2 regions of the Cellulosimicrobium sp. 72-3 genome follow, and region 1 is predicted to be linked to the other one. Evidence: predicted binding sites of a transcription regulator. Region 1 holds the regulator's gene; the other holds the start of a gene.
What was found. The regulator HrcA, encoded in region 1, represses chaperone genes, less so after heat shock. The targets are predictions, from matches to a motif close to TTNGCACTCGNNNNNNNCGAGTGCNAA.

Region 1 (11,394 bases):
AGGATGATGCGGTTGACCTGCTTCGACTGCAGCGCCTGCACGGCCTTCGCCATCGCGAGGTACGTCTTGCCCGTGCCCGCGGGGCCGATCCCGAACGTGATCGTGTTCGCGTCGATGGCCTCGACGTAGCGCTTCTGCCCCACGGTCTTGGGCCGGATCGTGCGGCCGCGGCTCGACAGGATGTTGAGCGTCAGCACCTCGGCCGGGCGCGACGCCGTCGCGGCGGTGAGCATCGCGATGGACCGCGTCACGACGTCGGCCGTGAGCTGGGTGCCGGCCTCGACGACCTCGACGAGCTCGTCGAGCAGGCGCGCGGCGAGCGCGACCTCCCCCGGAGGGCCGGCGACCGCGATCTCGTTGCCCCGCACGTGCACGTCGACGGCGGGGAACCCCTCCTCGACGGCCCGGAGCACGGAGTCGCGGCTACCGAGGAGCGCCACCATCGGCACGTGGTTCGGGATGACGATGCGGTGCTCGACCCGGTGCGACGAGGGGTCGGGTTCTCGGGACAGAGAGGTCATGAGCCGGCTTGCGCCGCTGCGCTCCTTCGGTCGGGCAGTGGGTCCGGGACGGCCACCGCCCCGCAGATCGCTTCCATCGTACCGAGCGCGGCCGGGCGTCACACGCGCTTTCGCGCAGGGCTCAGGCGGGCGACCAGCCGAGCTCGGCGCCCGCGATGACGTGGCCGTGCACGTGGAACACGCTCTGGCCGGCGCGCGGCCCCGAGTTGAAGATGAGCCGGAACTGGCCGTCGGCCAGGTCGCCCGCCACCTCGTCCGCCAGCGCGACGACGTCGCCGAGCAGCTCCGGGTCCGCCGCCGCGAGCTGGGCGATGTCGCCGTGGTGGTCGCGCGGCACCACGAGCACGTGCACGGGCGCCTGCGGGTCGATGTCGCGGAACGCGATCGAGCGCTCGCTGGTCGCCACGACGTCGGCCGGCACCTCCCCCGCGACGATGCGGCAGAAGAGGCAGTCCGGGTCTGTGCGCAGGTCGGTGCTCGTCATGACCCCGAGGCTAGACCACGCGTCCCGGCCACGCCCCAGCGGCCGAGCCGCTCGGCGAGCAGCGCCACGGCCACCGGTCCGGCGGTCGACGTGCGCAGCACGTGGGGCCCCAGCCGCGCCGCGACCGCGCCGGCCTCCGTGAGGTCGGCGAGCTCGCGGTCGGAGATCCCGCCCTCCGGGCCGACGACGACGAGCACCTCGGGCGCGGGCGCGCCGTCCGTGGCCGGACCGGCGGGCAGCCCGACGTCGGCGAGCGGCGTCGTCGCCTCCTCGTGCAGGACGATCGCCCGACCGCCCGCCGCGACGACGTCGACGACCCGCGCCGCGAGGCCGCGCGAGTCGAGCGCGACCTCGACGCGAGGCAGGCGCGCGCGCCGGGCCTGCTTGGTCGCCGTGCGGACCGTCGCGAGCCACCGCGCGCGGGACTTCGCCGCGCGCTCGCCGCGCCACACGACGACGGAGCGCTCCGCCTGCCACGGCACGACCGCGTCGACGCCGATCTCCGTCGCCGCCTCGATCGCCATCTCGTCGCGGTCACCCTTGGCGAGCGCCTGGACGAGCGTCACGACGACGTCCGGCGCCGGCTCGCGGTCCACCTCCTGCACGAGGAGCGTCACGCGGCCCGACTCGGCGTGCTCGACGACGCAGCGCAGCCGGAGCCCGTCGCCGTCGACGACGTCGACGCGCTCGCCCGCGCCGCGGCGCTGCACGACGCCCGCGTGCCGGCCCTCCGCGCCGTCGAGCACGTACCGGTCGCCGGGCGCGACGCCGTCGGTCCCCGTCTCGGCGAGGAACACCGGAGCACTCATGCGCGCGCCCCGCTCAGCGGCCGGACAGCTTGTCGCGCAGGCGCGAGAACACGCCCGGGTGCGCGGCGGCGAGCCGGGGCTCGGGCCGCTCCTCGCCGCGCAGCGCGGCGAGCGAGCGCAGGAGCTGCTCCTGCTCGGGGTCGAGGGCAGTGGGCACCTGGACCTCGATGTGGACGTTGAGGTCGCCGCGCCCGCTGCCGTGCAGGTGCCCGACGCCGAGGTTCTTCAGCGTGACGATCTGGTTCGGCTGCGTGCCGGGGCGCAGGTCGATCTCCTGGAGCCCGTCGAGCGTCTCCAGCTCGAGCACGGTGCCGAGGGCGGCCGCCGTCATCGGCACCTGGAGGGTGCAGTGCAGGTCGTCGCCGCGGCGCACGAACGTGTCGTGGTTGCGCTCGCGGATCTCGACGTACAGGTCGCCCGCGGGGCCGCCGGCCGGGCCGACCTCGCCCTGCGCGGTGAGCTTGATGCGCGTGCCCGTGTCGACGCCCGCCGGGACGTTGACCGTGATGCTGCGGCGGCTGCGCACGCGGCCCTCGCCCGAGCACTCCGCGCACGGCTCGGGGATGACGGTGCCGAAGCCCTGGCACGCGGCGCACGGCGCGCTCGTCATGACCTGGCCGAGGAACGAGCGCGCGACGCGCTGGACCGTGCCGCGCCCGTGGCACACCTCGCATGTGCGGGGCGAGGTGCCCGGGCGGCAGCAGGTGCCGCCGCACGTGCCGCACACGACCGCCGTGTCGACCTGGAGCTCGCGCTGCGCGCCGAACGTCGCCTCGGAGAGGTCGATGTCGAGCCGCACGAGCGCGTCCTGGCCGCGGCGGGCGCGCGGGATCGGGCCCTGCTGCGCCTGGGCGCCGCCGAAGAACGTCTCGAAGATGTCCTGGAAGCCGAACCCGCCGCCCATGGGGCCGCCGCCCCCGCCGCCGGGGGCGCTGGGGTCGACGCCGAGGTCGTACTGCTGGCGCTTCTCCGGGTTGGACAGCACCTCGTAGGCGCGCGCGACGTCCTTGAAGCGGTCGCCCGCCTCCTCGCCCGCGACGTCCGGGTGCAGCTCGCGCGCGAGCTTGCGGTACGCCTTCTTGATCTGGTCCTGGTTGGCGTCACGGGCCACGCCGAGGATCTCGTAGTAGTCGCTCACACGTCACTCTCTGCTGGTGCGGGTCGTGAGGCCGGCGCGGGGCCGGTCGGGAGGGGTCGGGGGTGGTCGTCGAGCGGGCCCGCCGCGGGCGGGGAGACCGCGGGGCTCACGTGCCGAGCACCCGTGACAGGTAGCGCGCGACCGCGCGCACCGCCGCGATGGTGCCGGGGTAGTCCATGCGGGTCGGCCCGATCGAGCCGACGAGCGCGACCGTGTCACCGTCGTTACCGTAACCGGTCGTCACGACGGAGGTCTCCGCGAGGCCCTCGAGCTGGGTCTCGCGACCGATCCGGACGCTCACGCCCGACTCGGCGGCCATCTCGGTGAGCAGCCCGAGCAGGACGACCTGCTCCTCGAGCGCCTCGAGGACGGGGCGCAGCGCGTGCTCGAACCGCATGCCCGCGCGCGCGAGGTTCGCCGTGCCCGCGAGGACGAGGCGCTCCTCGCTCTCCTCCGCGAGCGTCTGGGCGACGAGGTCGCCCACCGCGCGGACGAGCGGGGCGTCGTCGGGGTGGAAGCTCTCGGTCACGGCGGCGAGACCGGGCGCGAGGTCCGTGAGGCGCTTGCCCGCGGCCGCGGCGTTGAGCCGCGCGCGCACCTCGACGAGCGTGCCCTCGTCCGGCAGGCTCGCGACCTCGAGCGTGCGCTGCTCGACGCGACCGGTGTCCGTGATGATGACGACGAGGAGCCGCGACTCGCCGACGGGCACCAGCTCGAGGTGGCGCAGGCCCGACCGGCTCAGCGACGGGTACTGCACGACGGCGACCTGGCCGGTGAGCTGGGCGAGCAGGCGCCCGGCGCGCGCGATGACGTCGTCGAGGTCCACGCCCTCGGACAGGAAGGTCTCGATGGCGCGCTTCTCCGGCGCGGACAGCGGCTTGACGCCCGAGAGGCGGTCCACGAAGAGCCGGTAGCCCTTGTCCGTCGGGATCCGGCCCGCGGACGTGTGCGGCTGCGCGATGTACCCGGCGTCCTCGAGAGCCGCCATGTCGTTGCGGATCGTGGCGGGCGAGACGCCGAGGCTGTGGCGCTCGGTGAGCACGCGCGACCCCACGGGCTCGCGCGTGAGGACGTAGTCCTCGACGATGGCCCGCAGCACCTCGAGCCGGCGCTCCTCGCTCACGTCCACCTCCCGCGTGCCGCACCGTCGCCGCCCGGGCGGGCGTGCGGGCGTCGGCACTCTCGACCTCCGAGTGCCAATCCTACGCGTCCGCGCGGCCCGTCCGGCGGTCCTCCGCTCGTCGCGAACGCAGGTCAAGGAGGCCGACGACGAGCGCGACCGCGACGAGGCCGATCGTCACCAGGAGCGCCCGCCCGGTCGCGTCCGCGGCCGAGTCGCCGCTCGCGAGCCCGCCGTAGTAGACGGACAGGACCACGGAGATCCCGACGGCCGACCCGATGCGCTGACCGAGCTGCAGCATGCTGCCCGCCACCCCGGCCCGGCTCACCGGCACCTCGGACAGCGTGAGCGTCTGGTTCGGCGCGATGACCGTCCCGCTGCCCGCGCCCGCGACGAGCAGAGCGACCGCGAGCGCCGGGCCGACGGCGCCCGGGTCGTCCCCGAGCGTGCGCACGACGACCTCCGCCGCGACCACCCCCACGAGCACGAGCACGACGCCGCCGACGACGAGCTCGCGGCCCCAGCGCGCGACCCAGCGGCCCGAGAACCACGCCGACACGCCCGACGCGACCGCGAACGGCGTGCCGACGAGCCCTGCCTGGAGCGGCGTGTACCCCAGCTCGTCCTGGAGGTAGAGCGTGACGACGAGGAAGATGCCCGTGAACCCGGCGAAGTACGCGAGGCCGAGCAGCGCGCCGTTGCGGAAGGACCCGAGCCCCACGACCTGCGGGTCGAGCACGGCCTCGCCCGTGCGCCGCTGGTAGCGCCGCTCCCACCCGACGGCGGCCACCACGGCGGCCGCTGCCGGCACGAGCCACCACCAGCGCGACGCGTCGTCGCCGCGGCCGGTCGTCGTGACGAACGGCATCATCACGCCGAGGGTCGCGGCGCCGAGCAGGCCCAGCCCGACGAGGTCCAGCCGGCGCGGCCCGCGCGCCGCGCCCGAGCCGGTGCGCGGCGGCCCGGGCACGAGGCGCCACGCGAAGGGCAGGAGCACGGCGACGACGGGGATGTTCACGAGGAACACCCACCGCCACCCCGTCTCCGGGCCCGCCGCGGCGATGATGAGCCCGCCCAGCAGGGGCCCGAGCGCCGTCGAGACGCCGATGGTCGCGCCGAACATGCCGAACGCGCGCCCGCGCTCGTACCCGCGGAACTGCTGCTGGATGAGACCGACGACCTGCGGGTTGAGGACGCCCGCGCTCACGCCCTGGAGCAGGCGCGCGACGCCGAGCCACGTGTCGGTCGGCGCGAGCCCGGACGCGAGGCTCATGAGCGCGAAGCCCACGAGGCCCGCGATGAAGAGCGGTCGTCGTGCGCCCGCGTCGCCCAGGCGCCCGGCGGGCACCAGCGCGAGCCCGAACGCGAGCGTGTAGCCGGCGACGACGAGCTGGAGCTGGGTCGGGCCCGCGTCGAGCGACGACTCGATCGACGGCAGGGCCACGTTGACGATCGACACGTCGAGCGTCGTGATGAAGCCCACCGCGAGGCAGACCGGCAGCACGCGCCAGCGGTTCGGGTCCGGCTCCGCGCGCTGCTGGCTCATCGGTCCGTGGTACCACCCCGCCCCGGGGGCGCGCGCGCCGGGAGCCGCCGTGCGCGGCCGGTCCGGGCGCCCGGGACCTTCCCGCGGGCGGCCGATCCGGCGACGCACGGGGCGATCTCGGTGGTGAGCGGCGGACGCTGGCCTAGGGTGACGCCGTGTCCTTCGACCGCTACGGCTCCGACGTCCTCGGCGGCACGCCCGCCCCCACCCACCACCGCGCGCGGCCCGTGTCGCGCCCGCAGCCCGCGGAGCGCGGCCTCGTCGTCGAGGAGGTGCAGACCGGGTGGGTCGGGGCCGTCGTCCGGGTCGAGAAGTCGGGCGGGATGCACGTCGTCGTGCTCGAGGACCGCGCGGGCCGGACCCGCACGTTCCCGCTCGGGCCGGGCTTCTGGGTCGACGGCGCGCCCGTCGAGCTCACCCCGCCCGTCACCTCCCGCGCCCCCGCCGCGCCGACGCGCACGGCCTCGGGCTCGCGGGCCGTCGTCGGGCAGCGGGCGCGCGTCGCGCGCGGGAGCCGCATCTGGGTCGAGGGCAAGCACGACGCCGAGCTCGTCGAGAAGGTGTGGGGCGACGACCTGCGCGTGGAGGGGGTCGTCGTCGAGCCGCTGCACGGCGTCGACGACCTCGCGGCGGCGCTCGCCGACTTCGGCCCGACGCCGCAGCGGCGCGTGGGCGTGCTCGTGGACCACCTCGTGCCCGGCAGCAAGGAGCGGCGGATCGCCGACGAGGCGCTGCGGCGGTCGCCCGCGGGCACGGTGCTCGTGCTCGGGCACCCGTACGTCGACGTCTGGCAGGCGGTGAAGCCGGCCCGGATCGGCCTCGAGCGGTGGCCCGTGATCGAGCGCGGCACCGAGTGGAAGCGTGGGATCCTGCGCGAGCTCGGCTGGCCGGCGGAGAGCGCGGAGGACGTCGGCCGCGCGTGGCAGCGCATCCTCGGCACGGTCCGCACCTACGCCGACCTGGAGCCGTCGCTGCTCGGGCGCGTCGAGGAGCTCATCGACTTCGTCACCGCGCCCTGACCGGTCGCGGGCGCGCGGGACGCACCCCGCGCGTGAGGTACCGCGCTCGAGACGCACCGCGCCCCGGTACCGACGGACGGTACCGGGGCACGGCGACAGCGTCGGCCGGGTCTCAGGCGGCCGGCACCCCGCCCGTGAGACGGCGGTAGGCGTAGCCGACGGCGACGTAGCTCAGCGGGATCGTCACGAAGAGCCCGAGACCGCACGGGATCGCGCCGAGGATGTTGATCCCGACGAGGGCGAGCAGGAGCAGGAACACCTGCCCGAAGTTCTTCGCGACGAGCGAGAAGCTCGTGCGGATCGCCGTGATCGCGTCGACGCCCTGGTCGAGCGCGACGTAGTACACGAACGCCGAGAACAGCAGCATCGCGAGCCCGGGCAGGACGCACAGGACGAGCCCGATGCCGGACAGGACGCCGACGATGAGCGCCGCGAGCAGCACGTTGAGCACGTTCCCGATGCGGAAGAACGCGGCGACGTCGGGTCGACGCCCGTCCACCTCGTCGAGCGCGCCGCGCGTGAAGAACGCGGTGATGAGGTAGCCGATGGCGGTGCCGACGATCCCGAGCAGCACGCTCGTGAAGGTGAGGCCGCCGAGGGCCGCGAAGTTCGTGTCGGAGTAGTCGAACTGGTCCTGGAACTGGTCGAACCCGCCCGTGATCCAGCTCCACGCGATGTTGACGGCGAGGAAGATCAGCGCGACGAGGATCCACGGCCCCAGGTTCGACGTGACGCGACGCCACCCGTAGGAGATCGCGTCGCCGACGCCGAACGCCGGGCCCGCGTAGCCGGGCTGGCCCCCGTACCCTCCGGCGGCACCCGGGTACGACCCGGGCGGCGGCGGGTACCCCCCGGCGGGGGGCGGGTATCCGCCGGCGGGCGGCGGGTACGCACCGGACGGGGGCGGGTACGCGCCCGGCGGGGGCGTACCCGGTCCCCCGGCCGCGCCGTCCGGCGCACCGGTCGGCGCGCCGTAGGCACCCGGTGCGCCGTACGCGGGCGGGCCCGACGGCGGTGCGGCCGGGTCGTGCGGCGCTCCCCCGCCCGGGCCGTACGGCGAGGCGGGCGGGACGTCGCCCCCGGACGGGGCGGCGTCGGGCCGGCCGGGTCCGGGACCGGCCGGTGGCGTGGCGTCCGGTCGCGGGCCGCCCGCGCCGTCGGCGGGGGTGTGCTCGTCGTCGCGGGGCGGCTCGCCGCCCGGGTTCGTAGGGTCGGTCATCGTGCACCTCGTTCCTCGTCGTCACGTGCTGCGGGCTGCACGCTCCGTCGACGTGCTGGGTCCACCTTGGCGGTTCACGGCCCGGACCGCGCGGCGAGCACCGCGACCGTCGCGCGGCGGCGGGCAGGGTGGTGCCGCCGAGGGCCTCGTCCTCGCGGGGCGCGCCCGGGTCGCGGTGGACCCGGGCCGACGTCACTCGTCCGTGATCGTCCGGACCACCGTGTCCGCGAGCAGCCGCCCCCGCAGGGTGAGCACGGCACGACCGGCGACCGCTGCGCGGCCGTCGAGCAGCCCGTTCGCGACGAGCCCGGCGACGGCGTGGCGTCCCGCCGGGGAGAGGACCGCGAGGTCGAGTCCCTCGCGCAGCCGCACGCCGAGCATCGTCTGCTCGAGCCGGCCCTCCGTGCGCGTGAGGAGCTCGCGCCCCGCCGCGGGGCTCGTGCCCGCCTCGAGCAGCGCCGCGTACCGGCGGGGGTGCTTGACGTTCCACCACCGCACGCCGACGCGGGCGTCCTCGGGCGACGCCCCCGCAGGTTCGGTACCGGCCGCCGCGACGTAGGAGTGCGCGCCGGGCCCGACCCCCCACCAGTCGTCGCCGCGCCAGTACGCGAGGTTGTGGCGGCAGCGGTCCGCGTCGGTGCGCGCCCAGTTGCTCACCTCGTACCAGGTGAGGCCCGCCGCCGTGAGCAGCTCGTCGGCGAGCTCGTACTTCGTGGCCTGGTCGTCCTCGCTCGGGAGCGCGACCTCCCCGCGCCGCACCTGGGCGGCCATCTTCGTCCCCGCCTCCACGACGAGCGCGTACGCGGACACGTGGTCGACGCCGGTCGCGAGCGCGGCCTCGAGGCTCGCCCGCCAGTCGTCGAGACTCTCCCCCGGCGTGCCGTAGATGAGGTCGAGCGAGACCTGGAGGCCGGCGTCGCGCGCCCAGCGCACGACGTCCGGGACGCGGCGCGGGTCGTGCGTGCGCTCGAGCGTCGCGAGCACGTGCGGCACGGCGGACTGCATGCCGAACGACACGCGCGTGAACCCGGCGGCCGCGAGCTCGGCGAGCGACTCGGGCGTCACCGAGTCCGGGTTCGCCTCCGTCGTCACCTCGGCGTCGGGGGCGAGCCCCCACGCGTCGCGCACGCCGCCGAGCAGGCGGACGAGGTCCCCGGCAGGCAGGAGCGTGGGCGTGCCCCCGCCGACGAAGACGGTCGAGACGGGCCGCTCGGGCAGCCCGGCGTCGTGCAGCACGCGCGCGGCGAGGTCGATCTCGCGCATCGCTGTGCTCGCGTACGAGGCCTGGCTCGCACCCCCGCCGAGCTCGGACGCCGTGTAGGTGTTGAAGTCGCAGTACCCGCACCGCACCGAGCAGAACGGGACGTGCAGGTAGACCCCGAACCCGCGGGTCGCGGGCACGGTGCCGCCCGCGCCTCCCGCGACCCAGGAGGGCAGCGAGCCGTCGGGCGGGACCGCCTCGCCCTCGGGCAGCGCCGGGCTCACTTCTTCGACTTGTCCTTGGCGTCCTTGCCGCCCGCGGCGTCGGAGGAGAGCGCGGCGATGAAGGCGTCCTTCGGGACCTCGACGGACCCGATGTTCTTCATGCGCTTCTTGCCCTCCTTCTGCTTCTCGAGCAGCTTGCGCTTGCGGCTGATGTCACCGCCGTAGCACTTCGCGAGGACGTCCTTGCGCATGGCGCGCACCGTCTCGCGGGCGATGACGCGCGCGCCGACGGCCGCCTGGATCGGCACCTCGAACTGCTGGCGCGGGATGATCTCCTTGAGCTTCGCCGTCATCATGACGCCGTAGTCGTACGCCTTGTCCTTGTGCACGATCGCGCTGAACGCGTCCACCTGCTCGCCCTGGAGCAGGATGTCGACCTTGACGAGGTCGGCGACCTGGTCGCCCGACGGCTCGTAGTCGAGCGAGGCGTAGCCGCGCGTGCGGGACTTGAGCTGGTCGAAGAAGTCGAACACGATCTCGGCGAGCGGGAGCGTGAAGCGCAGCTCGACCCGGTCCTCGGACAGGTAGTCCATGCCGAGCATCTGGCCGCGACGGTCGTTGCACAGCCCCATCACGGTGCCCACGAACTCGCTCGGCGCGAGGATCGTCGCGCGCACGACCGGCTCGCTGACCTGCTTGATCTTGCCGCCGGGGAACTCCGACGGGTTCGTCACGTTGACGAGCGTCCCGTCCTCGAGCGTCACGTCGTAGACGACGTTCGGCGCGGTCGAGATGAGGTCGAGGTCGAACTCGCGCTCGAGGCGCTCGCGCACGATCTCCAGGTGCAGCAGGCCGAGGAACCCGACGCGGAAGCCGAAGCCGAGCGCGACCGACGTCTCCGGCTCGTAGTTGAGCGCGGCGTCGTTGAGCTTGAGCTTGTCGAGCGCGTCGCGCAGGACCGGGTAGTCGGTCCCGTCGATCGGGTACAGGCCCGAGAAGACCATGGGCTTCGGGTCGGAGTAGCCGCCGAGCGCGTCGGCGGCGGGCTTCGCCGCGTTCGTCACGGTGTCGCCGACCTTCGACTGGCGCACGTCCTTGACGCCCGTGATGAGGTAGCCGACCTCCCCGACGCCGAGGCCCTTCGTGACGATCGGCTCCGGCGAGATGACGCCGATCTCGAGCAGCTCGTGCGTCGCTCGGGTCGACATCATGACGATGCGCTCGCGCGGGTTGAGGTTGCCGTCGACGACGCGCACGTACGTCACGACGCCGCGGTAGGTGTCGTAGACCGAGTCGAAGATCATGGCGCGCGCGGGGGCGTCGGCGTCGCCGACCGGCGCGGGCACGCGCTCGACGATGCGGTCGAGCAGCGCCTCGACGCCGGCGCCCGTCTTGCCGGAGACCTTGAGCACGTCGTCCGGGTCGCCGCCCACGAGGTTCGCGAGCTCCTCCGCGTACTTCTCGGGCTGGGCCGCCGGGAGGTCGATCTTGTTGAGCACGGGGATGATCTCGAGCTCGTTCTCCATCGCGAGGTACAGGTTCGCGAGGGTCTGCGCCTCGATGCCCTGCGCCGCGTCGACGAGCAGCACCGCGCCCTCGCACGCCGCGAGCGACCGCGAGACCTCGTACGTGAAGTCGACGTGCCCCGGGGTGTCGATCATGTTGAGCGCGTGCGGCGTCTCCACGCCGTCCGCCACGACGGCCCACGGCATGCGGACCGCCTGCGACTTGATCGTGATGCCGCGCTCGCGCTCGATGTCCATGCGGTCGAGGTACTGCGCACGCATGGCGCGCGGCTCGACGACACCGGTGAGCTGCAGCATGCGGTCGGCCAGGGTCGACTTGCCGTGGTCGATGTGCGCGATGATGCAGAAGTTCCGGATCAGCTCGGGCGGCGTGGCCGCGGGCTGGATGCGGGTGCTCAGCTGGGCGCTGGGGATCGGGGACAACGCGGGTGCGCTCCTGGGAGTGGCGTGCGGGTCGGGGCCGCGCGCTCGGGGGCGGCGCGCCGACGGTCGCTCTCGGGCGGGCGGGAACGACCATTGTCCCACGTCCGGCGTCGGGCACCCGCCCGCCCTGCGGGGCACCGCGAGCCGACCTAGCGTGGAGGACC
Region 2 (12,195 bases), 1.1 Mb from region 1:
GCGCCGGTGGACGATCCGATGAGCGACTCCCCGGCGCCCGCGCCCGCACCGGTGCCCGGCGGCACGGTCGCGGAGCCGAGCGGCGTGCTCGCGTGCCCGGCGTGCGGGGAGCCGTCGCCCGAGGGCGCCCGGTTCTGCGAGGCGTGCGGCACCCCGCTCGCCCCGCTCCCGACGGCGACGGGCCCGGACGCCGGGACCGGAGCTGCCGCGGACCTCGCGACCGACGCCGCGACGGACCCCGCAGCAGCCGGGACCGGGGACGGCGGGCCCGGGTCCGACGACGGGACCGCCGCCGGGACCACCGAGCCGACCGGCGGAGCCTTCGCCGAGACCGACGGCGACGGCACCGAGAGCGGCGCGCGCCCCTGCGTGCGCTGCGGCGGCCGGGTCGCCGAGGACGGGTACTGCACCGAGTGCGGCGAGCCCGCGGCGTCGGAGCGCGACCACTGGGCCGAGCGGCCCGCGAGCTGGGTCGCGGGCGTGTGCGACCGCGGCGTGCGGCACTCGCGCAACGAGGACGCGATGGCCCTGGCGGCGAGTCCGTCCGCGACCGCCGAGCGGGCGTTCGCGGCGCTCGTCGTGTGCGACGGCGTGTCCTCCGCCCCCGACTCGGACGTCGCGAGCCTCGCCGCGGCGCGCGCCGCGCGCGACGTGCTCGCGGCGGGCGCGCCCGACGGGCCCGACCCCGTGACCGGCGAGGCCTCGGCGCGCATGGGCGCGTGGTCCGCGCTCCTCGGCGACGCGTCGCGCGCGGCGCAGGACGCGATCCTCGCGACCGTGGGCACGATGGCCGACCGCGAGAACCCGCCGTCGTGCACGTTCGTCGCGGCCGTCGTCGACGGGCCGCTCGTCGTGGCGGGCTGGGTCGGCGACTCGCGCGCCTACTGGATCCCGGACGACGGCGACGCGCACCAGCTCAGCGTGGACGACTCGTGGGCGCAGGAGATGATCGCGCAGGGCGTGCCGCGCGCCCAGGCGGAGACGTCGCCGCAGGCGCACGCGATCACGCGCTGGCTCGGCCCCGACGCCCCCGACCCGGTGGCCCGCACGGCCGCGACCCTGCCCGACCGCGACGGCTGGCTGCTCGTGTGCTCGGACGGCCTGTGGAACTACTGCTCCCCCGCGGCCGACCTGGCGGCCCTCGTGCGCAGCACGCAGGACCGCGTCGGCGACGACCCGCAGGTGCTCGCGGGCGCGCTCGTCGACTGGGCGAACGCCCAGGGCGGCCGGGACAACATCACGGCGACGCTCGCCCGGTTCTCCCGGGCGTCGTCCGCGACCCCGCCGCCGCCCCCGGCGGACCCCGCCACGGCCTGACGCGCACCGCGCGTCGGGCCCCGACGACCCGATAGCCTGCACGAACACCCGCACCACCGAAGGAGCCCCCATGGCCGAGTTCGCCGCCGAGGTCTACCAGAACGAGTTCCTGTCCGAGGGCGCGACGGACGTCCACGCGATCGTCACCGTGACGTGCCGCGGCGCCGGGAGCGCGGGGAGCGCCGGCGGCGCGGGCGGGGTGGCCGAGATCATCATGGTCGACACGTCGGGGTCGATGTCGGGGCGCAACATCGAGGCCGCGAAGCACGCGGCCCAGGTCGCGGTCGACCAGATCCTCGACGGCACGTGGTTCGCGATCGTCGGCGGCAGCCACGTCGCGAACCGTGCGTTCCCCTACCCGAACGCCCGCATGGCCATGGTGCAGATGGAGCCGGGCGCGCGCGCCGAGGCGAAGCGCGCGATCTCGATGCTCACGCCCGGCGGCGGCACGGCGATGAGCACGTGGCTGCGTCTCGCGGACCAGCTCTTCGCGACGGTGCCGCAGGCGACGCAGCGGCACGCGATCCTGCTCACCGACGGCAAGAACGAGTCCGAGCCCCGCGCCAACCTCTCAGCCGCGGTGCGGGACGTCACGGGCCACTTCCAGTGCGACGCGCGCGGCGTCGGCTCGCGCTGGCAGGTCGACGAACTGCGCGAGATCTCGACCGCGCTGCTCGGCACGGTGGACCTCATCGCGGACCCGAACGAGATCGCCGCCGACTTCGAGAAGCTCATGCAGACGTCGATGGCGCGCGGCGTCGCCGCGGCCGACCTGCGCGTGTGGGCCCCGCAGGGCTCGCAGGTGCTGTTCGTGCGCCAGGTCGCCCCGACCGTCGAGGACCTCACGCACCGCCGGGCCGAGGTCAACCCGCTCACGGGCGCCTACCCCACCGGGTCGTGGGGCGACGAGTCGCGCGACTACCACGTCGCGGTGCGCGTGGCCTCGAAGCCCGTCGGCTCCGAGCAGCTCGCGGCGCGCGTCCAGCTCGCCGTGAACGGCGAGGTCGTGTCCTCGGGCCTGGTCAAGGCGAAGTGGTCCGACGACGAGTCGCTCACCACGCGCATCAACCCCGAGGTCGCGCACTACACCGGCCAGACCGAGCTCGCCGCGGCGATCCAGGAGGGCCTCGCGGCCAAGGCGTCGGGCGACGAGGCGACGGCGACCGTCAAGCTCGGCCGCGCCGTCCAGCTCGCGCAGCAGACCGGGAACGAGGAGGCGACGTCGCGGCTGCGCAAGGTCGTCGAGATCGACGACGAGGAGCACGGCACCGTGCGGCTCAAGCGCAACACCTCGACGCTCGACGAGATGGCGCTCGACACCGCCTCGACGAAGACGACGCGGGTGCGTCGGTGAGCGCCGTCGTCTGCCCCAACGGGCACCCCTCGGAGTCGACCGACTACTGCGACGTGTGCGGCGAGCCCATCGCCGCGGCGTCGGCACCCGCGACGCTCGCGACGGGCGCGTCGTCCCCTGCTCCGGGCGCGGCCTCCGCACCGGCGCAGGCGCTCGAGTGCCCGAACTGCGGCTCGCCGGCTCCGGCCGGTGCGCTGTTCTGCGAGAACTGCGGCTACGACTTCACCACCGGCGCCCTGCCCGACCCGGTGGAGCCTGCGTCGGCGCTCTCGCTCGACCCGCCGTCGCGCCCCACGCCGGCCACCCCGGCCGCACCCGCCGCTGCCCCGGCCGCACCGCAGGCGGGCCTCGCGTCGGGCGCGACGCCGCCCCCGCTCCCCGCTCCGGCCGCGTCGCCGGCGTCCGCGGCCACCCCGCCGCCGGGCGCCTCCGCACCGCTCGAGGCTCCGGCGTCGACGCCGGCCGCCGGGACCGCCGCGGGTGCGCAGCCCGACGATCCGGCCGGCCCCGCGCCGTCGGGCGCGCACCTGCCGACGCCGCCCGTGCCCGGGCCGGACCAGTGGGTCGTCGAGATCTGGATCGACCCGGACTGGTACGCGGCCCAGCAGCCCGAGGACCCCATGCCGTCGGCGGGCCTGCCGGGGCTCGTCGTGCTGCGCGAGCGCAGCGTGCTCGTGGGGCGCCCCTCGGTCTCGCGCGGCATCCACCCGCAGGTCGACTGCGGCGCGGACACCGGCGTCTCGCGACGGCACTGCCAGCTCAGCGCGGACGGCCAGCGCTGGTGGGTCGAGGACCTGCAGTCCTCGAACGGCACCTACGTGAGCCCCGCGGGCGAACCGCTCCCGACGGACCCGATCCCCGCCGGCCAGCGACGCGAGCTGGCCGACGGGGACCGCGTGTACCTCGGGGCGTGGACGCGCCTCGTCGTCCGCAAGGCGCTCCCGGGCGAGGCGTGAGCCCGGCTCAGCCCTCCGACGTCTGAGGCTCGGCCTCGGCCGTGATCTGGGTCGCCGCGCCGCCCGCGCGGTGCGCAACCTCGATCCGGCGGGGCCGGGCCTCCTCGGCCACCGGGATCGTCAGCGTCAGCACGCCGTCCTCGTACGACGCCGTGATCTTGTCGAGCGCCAGGCCGCGCCCCACCGTGAGCTGGCGCGCGTACGTGCCGGACGGCCGCTCGCGGGCGAGCCACTGGACGTCCGGGTCGGTCCGCGGGCTGCGCTCGGCGCGGATGGTCAGCGTGCGGTCCTCGACGGACACGTCGATCGTGCCCGGGTCGACGCCCGGGAGGTCCATCGTCAGCACGTAGTGGTCCCCGGCGCGGAACAGGTCGAGCGGCATGCCGCCCGAGGCCGCCGAGGCCGCGGTCGCGCGGGCGCCGGACGCGAGCTGGCCGACCAGACGGTCCATCGCGTCGAAGGTGCTCGTGAAGGGGTCGATCATCGCAGCCACACCTCTCACCTCCTCGTCGCTCGGTCCCGGACGGTCCGGGACCGGTCGGTGCTCCCGCGAGGCAGGCACCCCGCGGGCGGCTACAGCTCCTGTTTTAGCACTCTCCCCCCGCGAGTGCCAAGAGGTGCGACGCGCCGTGTCGCCCGGCCGGACAGGCCGGGTTGTGCGGCTCCCACACCGACCCCGCGCCCGCGCCCCGGCGCGGTTGGAGGATCCCTCCAACGCCTTGTGCGATCCGTGCACGGCGGGCCGCGGAGGTGGTCGCGAGCGCCGTCGCCCGACGACCGCCGTCCCGGCCAGAGTGGACACGCCCGACCACCGACAGCAGGGAGCCCGCGATGACCGACGCCCGCACGGAGACGCCCGCCGCCACCCCGCCCGCCACGGCGCCCACCGCCCCGGAGGTGCTGCGCGCCGCACCGCGGGACGTGCCCGACCGTCGCCGCGGCCGGTTCGCGCTCGACGCCGGCGACGCCGCGCGGGTCGCGACGTTCGCCGCGCTCCTGGCCGCGCTCGGTCTGCCCGGCTCGATCGCGCTGTTCGGCAACGCGGTGCCCGTGACGCTCCAGACGCTCGGCGTCATGCTCGCGGGGGCGATCCTCGGCGCGTGGAGCGGCTCGCTCGCCGTGGCGACGTTCCTCGCGCTCGCCGCGGCCGGGCTCCCCGTCCTCGCGGGCGGGCGCGGCGGGCTCGGGGCGTTCGTCGGGCCGTCCGCGGGCTACCTCGTCGGGTTCCTCGCCGGCGCGGCCGTCGTCGGCCTGCTCGTCGACCGGCTCCGGCGCGTCACGTTCGCGCCCGTGCTCGTCGCGTGCGTCGTCGGCGGGATCGCGGTCGTCTACGCCGTCGGCATCCCGGTGCAGGCGCTCGTCACGGGCGTGCCGCTGCCCACGACCGCGCAGCTCTCGCTCGCGTTCCTGCCCGGCGACCTGCTCAAGGCGCTCGCCGCCGCCGCGATCACGGTGGGCGTCGTGCGGGCCTACCCCGCGGCCCGTCCGGTCGGGCGCACCGGCCGCGGCGACCGTGCCGCGGCCGACGGCCGCCCCGTCTCCTGAACACCTGCGAGAGTGTCCGCGTGCCCGTCGCCCACCAGGTCCTGACGCACGCCGCCGACCCGGCGGCGCGCGACCGTCCCGCCCTGCGCACGCCCGAGCGGTCGCGCACCTACGCCGCGCTCGCCGCGGACGTGCGCGTGGGCGCGACGCACCTGCGCGCGTCGGGCACGCGACCGGGCGACCTCGTCGCCGTGTCGCTGCCGGACCCGCTCGACCTGCTCACGGCGGTGCTGGCCGTCGACCACCTGGGCGCGACGCCGCTCGTGTGCGACGCCGCCTGGCCGCGCGCCCACCGCGCCGAGGTGCTGCGCACGCTCGCGCCGCGCACGTTCGTCGAGGTGCCGCTGCCGCGCGGGACCGGCACCGCCGACGGCGCGGAGCCGACGCCACCGCACGTCCCCGGTCCCGACGACCTCGCGTGGGCCGGGTTCTCGTCCGGGAGCACCGGCCGCCCGCGCGCGGTCGTGCGCACGCGCGCGTCGTGGGCGGGGTCGTTCGACGCGGTCACGCGGCTCCTCGGGCTGCGAGCCACGGACACCGTCCTCGTCCCCGGCCCGCTCGCGTCGTCGCTGTACTGCTTCGCCGCCGTGCACGCACTCGCCGTCGGGGCGTGCGCCGTCCTCACGCGCACCCCGGCCGCGACGACGGCGGCGCTCGCGACGAGCGACGTCGTGCACCTCGTGCCGCAGGTCCTCGACGACGTGCTCGACGCCGTCGCCGCGGGCGCGCCGTCCCGACTGCGGCACGCGGTCGTCGGCGGGGCGTCGCTCGCGCCCGGGGCGCGGGAGCGGGCGCGGGGCCTCGGCGTCGACGTGCTCGCGTACTACGGCGCCGTCGAGCTGTCGTTCGTCGCCTACGACCCCGACGGGTCGGGGCTGCGCGCGTTCCCCGGCGTGGACCTGGCGGTGCGCCCCCTGCCGTCGGCGAGCGTCGGCGAGGTGTGGGTCCGCTCGCCGTGGGTGTCGCGCGGCTACCTCGCGCGCGCCACGGGGCCGCTGCGGCGCGACGGCGCGTGGCACACCGTCGGGGACCTCGCCGACCCGGGCCCGGAGCCGCTCGTGCTGCGCGGCCGGGGCGACGGCGCGATCCTCTCGGGCGGCTCGACGGTCGTGCCCGAGGACGTCGAGGTCGTGCTGCGGGCCGTGCCCGGGGTGCGCGACGTCGTCGTGCTCGGCACGGCGCACCGGCGCCTCGGGGCCGTCGTGACCGCCGTCGTGGAGTGCGACGACCGGTCGGGGCTGCGTGCGCACCTCGAGCGGGTCGCCCGCGCGGCGCTCGCGCCGGCCCAGCGACCGCGGCGCTGGTACGGCACGCGCGCGCTGCCACGGACGCCGTCGGGCAAGCCCGCGCGCGGCGCGGTGAGCGAGGCCCTCGGCGGGACGGACCTCGCGCGGTCGGGCCTGGAGCCGCTGCGGTGACCCGGCACCCGAGCACGTCGACGCACGGCACGACGGACGCGACACCCGTCCTGGTCGCCGCGCGCCGCACGTGGATCGGCACCGCGGGCCACGGGCACCGGGAGCTCACCGAGGTGGACCTCGCGGCCGCGGCGCTGCGCGCGACCCTCGACGACGCGCGGGCGCACGGCGTCGACGGCGGCGTCGCGGACGTCGTGCTCGGGTGCTGCACGGGCCCCGGCGGGGACGTCGCGCGCGTCGCGGCGCTCGCCGCGGGAGCGGGCGTCGGCGTGCCGGGGCTCACCGTCGACCGGCAGTGCGCGTCGGGCCTCGCGGCCGTGCTCGTCGCGGCGCAGCAGGTCCGCGCGGGCGAGGCGGCGCTCGTCCTCGCGGGCGGCACCGAGAGCGCGACGCGCTCCCCCGCGCGGGCCCACCGCACGCCGTGGGGCGACGTCCCTTACGCGCGCGCGGCGTTCGCGCCCGTGCCGTGGGCGGACCCGGGGATGGGCGCCGCCGCCGACGAGCTCGCGCGGCGCCGCGGCGTGACCCGCGAGCGCCAGGAGGCGTACGCGGTGCGCAGCCACGCGCGCGCCCGTGCAGCGCACGACGTCGGCCGGTTCGCCGCCGAGACCGTGCGCGTCGGCCCGCTGGGCCGTGCCCTGGAGCGCGACGAGCGCGCGCGCCGCCTCGACCCGGCCGTCGTCGCGCGCCTCTCCCCCGCGTTCACCCCCGGCGGGACGGTCACGGCGGCGACGTCGAGCCCGGTGAGCGACGGCGCCGCGGTCGTGGCGGTCGTCCCCGAGGCGGTGCGCCGCGACCGGGGGCTCGCGGGGCTGCGGGTCGTCGCGTCGGCCACCGTGGGCTGCGACCCGGCGCTGCCCGGGTGGGGCCCGGTGCCCGCGGTGCGCGCGGTGCTCGACCGCGCCGGCGCGCGGCTCGACGACGTCGCGGCGGTCGAGGTCGTCGAGGCGTTCGCGGCCCAGGTGCTCGCGGTCACCGACGCGCTCGGCCTCGACCCGCTGGGCGACCCGGCGGACGACGCGCGCGTGTGCGCCGACGGCGGCGCGCTCGCGCTGGGCCACCCCTGGGGCGCGAGCGGCGCGGTGTCCGTGGTCCGGCTGTTCTCCCGGCTCGTGCGCGGGGGCGCGCGGGCCGGGACGCTCGGGCTCGCGACGGCGGCCGTCGGCGGCGGCCAGGGCGTCGCGGTGCTCGTGGAGGTGGCGCGGTGATCGCGTGGGCGGCGCGCGCCGTGCGGGGGCGACGCCGGGACCGCCCGGCCGAGGCCGCGGCACCCGCGCCCGAGCTCCCGCCGCAGGACGGTGCGGCGGGCTGCGTGGTGCGGCTCGAGGACGTGCACGTGCGGCTCGGCGAGCGCGACGTCCTGCGCGGCGTGAGCCTCGAGCTGCGCGAGCGCCGGGTCGGCGTGGTCGGGGCGAACGGCTCGGGCAAGAGCACCCTGGCCCGCCTGCTCAACGGGCTCGTCGTGCCCACCGCAGGGCGCGTGCTCGTCGACGGTCTCGACACGCGCCGCCAGGGCGCGGCGGTGCGGCGGCGGGTGGGGTTCGTCTTCACCGACCCGGACGCGCAGATCGTCATGCCGACCGTGGCGGAGGACGTCGCGTACTCGTTGCGCGGCGTCCCCGCGGACGAGCGCGCCGCGGTCGTGCGGCGCGCCCTCGCCGCACGCGGCCTGGCCGAGCACGCGGACCATCCCGCGCACCTGCTCTCGGGCGGCCAGAAGCAGCTCCTCGCGCTCACCTCCGTGCTCGCGGCGGGACCGCGCCTCGTCGTGGCCGACGAGCCAACCACGCTCCTCGACCTGCGCAACACGCGCCGCGTCGCCGCCGAGCTCGCGTCCCTCCCCCAGCAGGTCGTGCTCGTCTCGCACGACCTCGCGCTCATGGACGCGATGGACCGCGTGCTCGTGGTCGACGGCGGGCGGGTCGTCGCGGACGACGCGCCGGGCCCGGCCGTCGCGCACTACCGCCGCCTGGTCGACGCGGGGCCGGGGTGACGGCGGGCGGCTACCGGCCGGGGACCTCGGTGCTGCACCGCCTCCCGGCCGGGGCGAAGCTCGTCGGTCTCGCGGCGGCGTCGGGCGCGGTGCTGCTCGTGTCGTCGCCGGTCGCGGTGGGGGTCGTGGTCGTCGTGGTCGCGGCGCTCTACGCGGTAGCGGGCGTGGGCGCCCGCGCGGCGTGGGAGCAGGTCCGGCCGCTGCGGCTCGTCGTGCCGGTGCTCCTGGCGGTGCAGTGGTTCGCGCTCGGTCCCGCCGCCGCGGCGGTCCTCACGACCCGCCTCGTGGCGCTCGTCGCGCTCGCGGGCCTCGTGCTGCTCACGACCCGCACGGCCGCGGTGCTCGCGGCGATCGAGCGCGGGCTGCGCCCGCTCGGTCGGGTAGGGGTCGACGTCGGCCGGGTCGCACTCGTCCTCTCGCTCGCCGTGCGCTCCGTCCCGGTGGTCGCGGCGCTCGCGCAGCGCGTGCGGGACGCGTGCCGCGCGCGCGGGCGGGAGCACGACGTCCGGGCCTTCGCCGTCCCGCTCGTCGTGGGCGCCCTGCGCCAGGCGGACGCGCTCGGCGACGCGCTGCGCGCCCGCGGCCTCGACGACTGAGGCCGTCCGCCTGTCATCTCGCCGGTAGGACCGGTGCCGTGCCCTGCCGACGTGCCCCGCCGCTGTGCCCCGCCGCTGTGCCCGCCGGTCCGCAGCGCTAGCGTGCGCCGACGACGGCGCGGGGCCCGCGCAGGGCGAGCGCCGCGGCGACAGCGATGCCCGCGACGGTCACGACGAGCAGCGCCCGGTAGTCCACGACCCCGACGAGCGCGGCCCCCACCACGGTGAGCAGGAGCTGGGGCACGTTGAGCAGCATGGTGCTCGCCGCGGCCACCCGGCCCTGGAGCGCGGGCGGCGTGCGGAGCTGGCGCTCGGTGACGAACCCGACGATCGCCCACGTGACGCCGAGGCCGACGCCGCCGAGCCCGACGACGACCGCCACCACGCTCGTGCCGGTCGCCGGGACGATGCCGAGCGCGAGCACGACCAGGCCCAGCGCGACGAGGCGCTGCGCCCCCCACCGGGCCACGAGCCGGGCGGCGGTGAGGCCGGCCACGATCGCGGTCACGGCCTGGACGGACGACACCGGCCCGAGGAGCGCGGCCGGGAGCCCGAGGCCGTCCTCGACGATCGCGAGGCTCACCGCGTTGAGCAGCCCCACCGCGCCGAACGCGACGACGAGCGCGACCGTGAGCACGCCGAGCGGCGCCGTCCCCGCGAGGTGCCGGAAGCCCGCGGTCACCTCGGCGAGGTACGGCTCGCGCTCGTCGGCCGGCGGGGTCTCGCGCACCCGCACGCGCGCGACCACCCCGGCCGCGACGACGAACGCACCCGACGCGGTCAGGACGAGCGGCCACACGCCCGCGAGGGAGTACGCACCCGCGCCCACGACGGGCATGAGCAGCCGGAACACCTGGTCGATCGTCGTGAGGCGGCCGTTCGCGGCGGCGAGCGCGTCGTCGGGCAGCATGTCGCGCACGAGCCCGGACTGCGCCGCGGACGTCGCGAACCCGACCCCCGAGTACACGACGGTGACGAGGAGCACGAGCCACACCTGCCCCGGCCCGCGGACGAGGAGGAGGGCGAGGAGGACGACCGCGCCGACGAGGTACGTCGCGACGAGCATCCGGCGGCGGGACACCCGGTCGGCGAGCTGGCCGAGGAACGGCGACGCGAGGGCGGGCAGGCCCAGCGCGGCGAACACGAGCCCGGCCGCATCGTTCGATCCCGTGAGGTCCTTGACCCACACGGCGAGGATGATCGCGAGCACCGAGTCCGCGAAGTTGGTGAAGCCCCACGCGACGGAGAGCAGGCGGAAGGGGCGCCCGCGGAGCGCCGCGCGTGCGTCGGCTCCCGGCGTCGTGCTCTCGCGCCGCGGCGCGGACGCCGCGGTAGCCGCCCCCGCGGTCGCCGTCGGCGCGGCGGTCGACGTCGGCGCTGCGGTCGACATCGGTGCCGCGGCCTGGTCCGTGGCCGCCGGCTCGGACGGCGCAGTCACCGGGGGTCCGGGGGCGGGTCGGCGTTGACGACGGCGAACAGCCGCGCCGGTCGCGCGCCCTCGGGGCGCAGCGCCGGGTCCTCCCAGCGCCCGGCGAAGCGGTCGGTGAGCGCCTCGACCTCGCGCGCGAGCGCGTCGAGCTCCTCGCGCGTCGCGTAGAACGACGACGAGCTGAGCGTGGAGGCGAGCAGCCACCGCGGGTCCTCCGCCGCGGCACCGGCGAGCCACGCCCGCACGCGCGCCGCCTCCTGGCCGAGCACGAGGTCCGCCACGGCGCTCGCCGCGGGCAGCGACTCGGGCACGTCGGGGTCGAACCGGGTCTGGCGGCCGCGCCCGACCGTCCGCCAGGGGCGCTCCTTGCCGCGCCGCTCGGCGGCCTCGACGTAGCCGTACTTCGCGAGCATGCGCAGGTGGAACGAGCAGCTCGCGACGGACTCGCCCGTGACCTCGGCGCAGCGCGTCGCCGTGACCTCGCCCTCGTCGTCGAGCAGCGAGAGGATCCGCAGGCGCAGAGGGTGCGCGAGGGCGCGGATGCTCGCCGGGTCGGTCGCGACGACCGGCTCCGGCGGGGTCGTGCTCTCGGAGGCACCCGGTCCAGGGCGGTCGGCAGCGGTCGTCATGGCGACGACGCTACGTCACGAAAGCTATCTTGCGCAAGAGTTCTTTTCTAAGCATCGTCGGGTGCCGCCTCGACGGGTCGCGGCGGTGTCTCCGGCCGTGCCCAGAGGTCGTGCACCCGGCTGACCGCGACCACGACGCCGAGCACGGCCACGGCCAGGCAGAGCCCGGCGAGGACGTCCGTGAGGAAGTGGTACCCGAGGTAGAGGCGGCTCAGCGCCACGGTCCCGACGACGAGCACCGACGCCACGACCCAGACCGTGAGCACGCGCGCGTCGCGGTGGCGGTGCCACACGAGGTAGCCCCCGACGAGCACGAGCGTCGCCGCGCCGATCGTGTGGCCCGACGGGAACGAGAACGACCGCTCCACCCCGGCCACGACCATCGAGACGTCCGGGGGGCGCGGGCGCGCGATCACGGCCTTGAGCACGCTCGAGACGAGGGTCGCGAGCACCATCGCCCCGGCGAGCAGACCGGGCTCCCACCACGTCCCCGAGCGCCGGGCCCACACGATGCACCCCACCGCCACGAGGACGGGCAGCACGAACGGGCCGAACACGTTCGTCACGACCGTCAGCACCCCCGTCGCGACGGGAGTCCGGTGCGCGACCATCCAGGCCAGCAGCGGCTCGTCGAACCGCCAGAGGTCGTCCCGCTCCCGGACCGAGTCCAGCAGTCCGGCGAAGCCCAGGACGCCGACCAGGACCAGGAGCACCCCCGGCCAGACGCTCACGAGCACCGCCCGCGGCGACGTGCCCTCCTTCGACCCGCTCGTCGTCGCTCCCATCCCCGGAGGCTACGGAACGCGGGCCGACGACGCAGGGCGGCGCGGTCCCGGAGGACCCCGACGGACCCCCGGGTGGTCCCCCCGGCGGTCCCCGACGAAAAACCCGTGCATCTCCGGAGGCCTCCGTGGTCGTATGAGCACACACCGCGGTGGCGTCCGTCCGGTCCGTACCG

Region 2: HKK73_RS07165 (Hsp20/alpha crystallin family protein) is a predicted target of HrcA. The motif match lies at 4,215-4,241, and genes of this name have one in related genera.

Annotation. Positions count from the first base shown of each region.
Region 1 is NZ_CP053419.1:2,635,786-2,647,179, forward strand. Features, by position in the region: gene HKK73_RS11960 (PhoH family protein) at 1-521, opposite strand, end outside; gene HKK73_RS11965 (HIT domain-containing protein) at 643-1,005, opposite strand; gene HKK73_RS11970 (16S rRNA (uracil(1498)-N(3))-methyltransferase) at 1,002-1,814, opposite strand; gene dnaJ (molecular chaperone DnaJ) at 1,828-2,952, opposite strand; gene hrcA (heat-inducible transcriptional repressor HrcA) at 3,059-4,075, opposite strand; gene HKK73_RS11985 (MFS transporter) at 4,155-5,618, opposite strand; gene HKK73_RS11990 (DUF3097 domain-containing protein) at 5,774-6,637, shown strand; gene HKK73_RS11995 (hypothetical protein) at 6,750-7,856, opposite strand; gene hemW (radical SAM family heme chaperone HemW) at 8,049-9,341, opposite strand; gene lepA (translation elongation factor 4) at 9,338-11,230, opposite strand.
Region 2 is NZ_CP053419.1:1,575,294-1,587,488, reverse strand. Features, by position in the region: gene HKK73_RS07185 (serine/threonine-protein kinase) at 1-22, shown strand, start outside; gene HKK73_RS07180 (PP2C family serine/threonine-protein phosphatase) at 19-1,317, shown strand; gene HKK73_RS07175 (VWA domain-containing protein) at 1,388-2,671, shown strand; gene HKK73_RS07170 (FHA domain-containing protein) at 2,668-3,627, shown strand; gene HKK73_RS07165 (Hsp20/alpha crystallin family protein) at 3,635-4,120, opposite strand; gene HKK73_RS07160 (biotin transporter BioY) at 4,459-5,172, shown strand; gene HKK73_RS07155 (class I adenylate-forming enzyme family protein) at 5,193-6,590, shown strand; gene HKK73_RS07150 (thiolase family protein) at 6,587-7,798, shown strand; gene HKK73_RS07145 (energy-coupling factor ABC transporter ATP-binding protein) at 7,903-8,583, shown strand; gene HKK73_RS07140 (energy-coupling factor transporter transmembrane protein EcfT) at 8,613-9,179, shown strand; gene HKK73_RS07135 (MFS transporter) at 9,277-10,617, opposite strand; gene HKK73_RS07130 (helix-turn-helix transcriptional regulator) at 10,614-11,237, opposite strand; gene HKK73_RS07125 (phosphatase PAP2 family protein) at 11,285-12,022, opposite strand.